2 linked regions of the Rubinisphaera margarita genome follow. The main gene of each other region encodes a partner of the protein of the gene in region 2 in a complex. Links are inferred from orthologs where the notes say so. Each region holds a gene or a part of one and is shown on either strand. Other genes may lie near its edges.

The links.
Region 1: the proteins of pheT (region 2) and pheS are in contact, whole or in part, in a crystal structure (PDB 6P24), measured with the Escherichia coli proteins. The link is inferred for Rubinisphaera margarita from one-to-one orthologs.

Annotation. Positions count from the first base shown.
Region 1 is NZ_JAKFGB010000003.1:47,598-50,393, forward strand. The notes cover bases 1-2,790. They hold pheS (phenylalanine--tRNA ligase subunit alpha), read left to right. Parts: upstream 1-789; coding sequence 790-1,791; downstream 1,792-2,790. Other genes in these bases: rpmI (50S ribosomal protein L35), read left to right, coding at 1-173; rplT (50S ribosomal protein L20), read left to right, coding at 299-649; L1A08_RS00210 (hypothetical protein), read right to left, coding at 2,031-2,525; L1A08_RS00215 (PQQ-like beta-propeller repeat protein), read right to left, coding at 2,774-2,790. Also shown: more of L1A08_RS00215, read right to left, coding at 2,791-2,796.
Region 2 is NZ_JAKFGB010000010.1:50,746-53,704, reverse strand. The notes cover bases 6-2,958. They hold pheT (phenylalanine--tRNA ligase subunit beta), read right to left. Parts: upstream 2,512-2,958; coding sequence 499-2,511; downstream 6-498. Other genes in these bases: L1A08_RS07410 (inositol monophosphatase family protein), read right to left, coding at 2,848-2,958; L1A08_RS07420 (MazG nucleotide pyrophosphohydrolase domain-containing protein), read right to left, coding at 125-460. Also shown: more of L1A08_RS07410, read right to left, coding at 2,959-2,959.

The sequences.
Region 1 (2,796 bases), on a different replicon or contig from region 2:
TGCAGAAGCGGTTCAAAATTACGGCCAGTGGCAAGGCCAAGCATCGTAAGGCGAACCGGGGGCACATTCTGGGTAAAAAGACGGGCGATCGTAAGCGGAGCTTGCGAAACGACGGCGTCGTTACGGGAACAGTGGCCAAGAAAATCGCAGATGCCCTGCGTCCCGGTCTGTAATTGGTGCGCGGCAGAAGACCTGGTGACGACAATCCTCTGAAGAACCAGAGGGTTTCCCAGTCTCAGGCAGTTATCAGCGCTGGCGACTCTCACATTTTACTTGTATCACGCGGCAGAGAATCATCATGAAAGTTAGAAGTGGCAAGGCACGCTTGCGGTCCAAACGGCGGTTGCTCCGTGAAGCCAAGGGCAATTTCGGTGGACGGAAGAATCTGAACCGCACGATCCGCGAGACCATTCTCCGGTCTCGTGCTTATGCTTATCGCGACCGGCGCGTGCGAAAACGCGAAATGCGTCGCCTGTGGATCATTCGTCTGAATGCAGCCTGCCGCGAGCAGGGCCTGCGTTACTCCGAGTTCATCAACGGTCTGGGCAAGGCCGGAATCGAACTGAACCGCAAGTCGCTCAGCGAACTGGCCTTCCACGAGCCGGCCGTCTTCGCTGAAGTCGTAGCCGTGGTCAAGAGCAGCCTGTAAGCTGCCGGAACGCGAGTCCAGCACAGCTGCTGTGAATTCAGGGCGACGGTCGGAACTCCCGCAGATCCACCGTCGCTTTCTTTTTTGCTACCGCCTGTGAGCGTCCGCCGGGATGCCGCCCGTCGCAAAGATTGGATCCGATGAACCTGCCCGAAGTCCTCGATCAGTATCAAGCCGAAGCACTGCAGGCGATTGCCGATTGCCGGGAGCCTGCTGATCTTGAGGATGTCCGTATTCGCTTTCTGGGCAAGAAAAAGGGCCGGCTGAAGGATATTCAGTCCCAGCTCGCCACCGCAAAGCCAGAAGAACGCCCGGAACTCGGCAAGCGGTTCAATACCGCCAAGCAGTCCGTTGAATCTGCTCTTGAAGCACGGAAAGAAGAACTCGCTCAGCCTCAGGCCGAGATCGTTCAACTCGACGTCAGTCTGCCCGGGCAACCGATGCTGCTGGGTAAGCGTCATCCGGTGACCCGCACGGTCGATGACTTCAAGGATATCGCAGGCCGCCTGGGTTTCGATGTGGCCGACGGTCCGGAAGTCGAAGACGACTACCACAACTTCGTCGCGCTCAATATTCCGGAAGATCACCCCGCCCGCGATCCGCTCGATAACTTCTATCTGGCCGTTGCCAACGCCGGATCCGGGGGGCCGTGGCTGCTGCGAAGTCAGACTTCGACCGTCCAGATCCGCGTGATGGAAAAGACGCCGCCTCCGGTGCGGATTGTTTCCACAGGCCGCGTTTATCGCCCGGATACCGTGGATGCGACGCACTCCTGCATGTTCCATCAGATGGAAGGTCTTTACATCGATTCCGGTGTCACAATGGCCAACCTGAAGACCGTTCTCAAGATGATCGCCGTGCAGTATCTCGGCGATGACATCGAAATCCGCTTCCGTCCGTCCTTCTTCCCCTTCACCGAGCCGTCGGTTGAAGTTGATATTCAGTGGGGCGACAGTTGGATGGAAGTCGGCGGAGCAGGGATGGTCGATCCGAACGTGCTGAAGGCCGTCGGCTACGATCCTGAAAAAGTCTCCGGCTTTGCGTTCGGCCTGGGAATCGAGCGTCTCTGCATGAAACGTTACGGCATCCGCGATATCCGCCTGCTTTACGAAAACGACGTCCGCTTCCTGTCGCAGTTCTAGAGCAAATTCAAAATTCGACTGCAGGCGTTTGCAGGAGCAAATTCAGCATGGCCGGGGGATTGCCGCCCATGCGACTGCAGGCGAAGCATGAAAATGCTCTAAAGCCTGCAGCGCCGTGCTTCTACGATTTCGCGCTGTTCCCATCGCCTGGATTGCCATTCACGTGCGACTCCCTTTCGTGGACGCGCATGAAAAATGCCCGCACTGCTCGCGGGCATTTCGTTTCGGGGTGAATCGCTCTACTTCAGCTGGATATGCAGCGGCTTGGAGCAGTGATTGCAGAGCACGTTCTGATTGGTGAACTCGCGGTCTGCCCGAATTCGCTGGCTGCAGTGAGGGCAATCCACATAGCTGGCCACGAAGTATTCCGTCACGCGGGTCGAGTCGCAGATGAACGGGGCCTGGCAGTGATTGCAGCAGACAGACTGGTCGAGATACGTCGCAGGAACCTTCAGTTCTTTGCGGCAGACCGGACAGTTGCGAAAAATGCCTCGGGCCTCGGTGAGCACAATCGGAGTGGCTTGCTGATGAAGGGGCGACCGCATGACGACGGAGCCCTGGGAGTCGGTCTGCTCATCGATTGTGATTTCCTCCAGTGGCACGAACTGGGGGATGTCCACATAACTCTGCTGCAGGTCTGAATTCAACAGAGCCCGACAGGTTTGACAGGTGATCAGATTGGGTGGCATGTCGTCCCCGCATTCTGGACAGGGACCACCCGGCCAGGCTGGCATGGCAGAGTTCCTTGAAAAACAGACCGTAGACTTGATGAAAAATAACGGAAGATTGCGCGGGAGTCTCGGGAAATGAAAAAAGGAATTGAGACCCGCGGATTGGTGATCGCGTTGAACGCGCCGAGGCGAAATCTGGCCCGCATTCGCCTGCTGCAATGCACCAGCAACCATCTGGTCGAATCAATCCGGCCAGATGGGTAGTGCGCGAAACAATCGTAAAGTGTAAGGGCTCCGCGATGAAATGAGAACTACTTTCGCGGCAGGCAGAACA
Region 2 (2,959 bases):
TGACCGACAGGGGTGGCCCCGAAAGATTCTTTCGGCGCGGCGCAGCCGTGGGCGAAGTGCTATTTGACGATATTTCTCCGAAGAACAGAGCCCCTGAGAACCCGCGAAACGGGTCTTGCGACCCTTACGGTTTCTTCGACAGGTGACACTCACAGATAACGGCGTGACACCGGGGACATCCACGACAGTACTTCTCGGCGACCGCGTTTTCAAGATCGATATCGGTCAGGTTAGCCAGCGTGACCAGCCAGGCGAGGACATCGGCGAACTCGCCCTTGAGTTCCTCCGGGTTGCGGGAGCGGAGGGCAGCGGACAGTTCGCCGACCTCTTCCATGAACCACATGAAGGTCCCGTCGATGCCCCGCTGGGAATCCTTGTGCCCGAACATGGCCTGAATCATCTGCTGCAGATCGCGGACGGTCAGATCTTTGGGAGTGTCAGTCGGAGCGTTATCGGTCATGAAAGTTCAGCTCAAAGATCGAGTTCGAGAAGCGAGCGTTATCGCAGCACGGCATGGAGGTCGGATTCGCAGCGGGAAACGATCGCTGCGTGGGTGGCGTCGACTTCTTCGCCCGTCAGCGTGCGATCTTCCGCCCGGAACGCGGCTCGTGCCAGATAGGTCTTCTTCCCGGCTTCAATCGGTTTGCCGCGATACTCGCTGACGAACTCAACGTCTTCGAGCAGCGAACCGCCCGAGGAGCGAATCGCGTCGGCCAGCTGCTGCCAGCTGACTTTGTCTTCGAGCAGAAAGTTGAAGTCGCGTTCAATCGCCGGGAACTGGGGCAGCGCCTGAGCCTGTGGAGCGAGTTCGAGCAACTCAATCAATGGTTGAAGATGCAGCTCAGCCGCACACGTTTCTTCCTTGAGCCCGAACTGCTGCAGCGTCCTGGGAGCGACATCGCCCATCCATCCCCAGTGCTCGCCGTTGATGAGCAGTTTTGCTCCGCGGCCCGGAGTAAAGCCGGCGTCGTTACACGGCTCGGCCACGAGTTTTGCTTCCGCGTTGATCTCGCGGACAAGGCGTTCGAGGATGCCTTTCAACTCGAAGAAGCCCCGGCTGGTGACGCAGCTGATCATCAGCGGCTGCACGGCTCCGGCTTCGTTCAGATCGGTGAAGACCCGCGAGATTTCGTACAGCTGCGCTCCGCTCGAACCGGTTCGCTCATTGGCCCGGCGACAGACCAGCAGGCTTGGAATCAGCGACGGACGCAGCACGTTCTCTTTTTTCCGTGACGAGTGCTCGACCTGCAGCCGGGAAACGATCTGCTGCGGATTGATGGCGGCTGCCTGTTCGGTCGAGGTGAAGCTCATCGTGATCGCTTCGTAGAAGCCAGCCGCGTTGAGCGTGCGATGCACAAGATCGGTCGTGCGGTCCTGCCGCGACTTTGCGGTCGCCTTCACCGGCGGCGGCACGTCTTCCGGAATCTGATCGTACCCATGAATACGGGCGACTTCTTCGAGAAGATCGGCTTCGCGAGTCAGGTCGGCTCGCCAGGTCGGGGCGACGTACTTCGCCTGTTCGTTGTCAGCTTCGAGTTCTTTCAGTCCGAGTCGCTTGAGGATATCGCGGCTCGTTTCGGCGGAGATGTCGACGCCAAGGATGCGTTTGATCTGCGCGAAGCGAAGCGTGATCGGTTCTTCCGGCTTCGGCTCGAAGTTCCCGGCCATCAGCGGAACGTCGAGGATCTCGCCGCCGGCAACCTGCACGATCAGTTCGCAACAGCGGCGGCTCGCCCAGTCGATCTGCTGCACATCGACGCCTCGTTCGAAACGGAACGACGAATCGCTGAACAGCGAGAGTTTGCGAGCGGTCCGGCGAACCGACAGAGGAGCGAAATTGGCCGTCTCGATCAGCAGATCGGTCGTCTGCTCGGTCACTTCGGTCGACTTGCCACCCATCACGCCGGCAATGGCAACGGGCCGGGAAGCATCGGCGATGAGGCAGGTCTGCTCGTCAAGCTCGTACATGCGTCCGTCGATCGCTTCGATCTTCTCGCCTTTCTCGGCCATGCGGATGACGATCTTCTTGCCATCAAGCAGATTGAAATCGAACGCATGCAGCGGCTGGCCACATTCGAGCAGCACGTAGTTGGTGACATCGACCACGTTGTTGACCGATCGCAGACCGAGAGCTTCGAGTCGCGTTTTCAGCCAGTCGGGACTTGGGCCGACTTTCACGCCGCGAATGATGCGGGTTTCATACTGCGGGCAGTGATCGAGCACGCGATTTTCGATCGACGTGACCGACTCGGTCTTGTCACTGACCGGCGCGATCTCGGCTGCCGGGATGTTGAGATCCTTCTGAAACAGCACGGCCAGTTCGCGGGCGACGCCGATATGCCCGAGGCAGTCGGCCCGGTTGCTCGTCACTTCCAGATCGATGGCCGAGTCGTTATCCCGCGGCATGATCTCTTCGAGATTCAGCCCCGACATCATCAACCGCTCAGCGGCTTCTGTGGCCTTGCACTTCGGGTCGACGTAGTCGTTTAACCAGTTCCAGCTGACAATCATGGCTTATCGTGTTTTTGTTCGAGGTCAAATGTAGGGTCCGCTGTGCGGACGCGGAACCCGCGTGAATCTTGAAGTTCGGGGTGCACGCTCAGAAATGCTGTTCATTCACCATGTTTGGATCGGTCGGAAACAAGGAATGTTGTCTTTGTATTCTTCACACAATCCGCGTCCGCACAGCGGACCCTACGGGCCTGGAATCCGAACCGGGGTGCCATGCTTGCATCGCGTCAGCAGGGCAAGCATGCCGATGCGTTTTCGAATGTCGTTACGTCGTCTCCGAGGGGCGTCCTGGACACCCATGCCCACGCGAGCGTGGGCATGGCACCCGTCGAATTCTTACCGGTCGTTCATGATTTCCAGGAACTGATCCTTCAGAGCCGCGTTGATCGAGATTCCGTTCTTGGAGTAGATCGAGGCTTTTCCGTCGCGATCGATGAAGTGGCCGCCG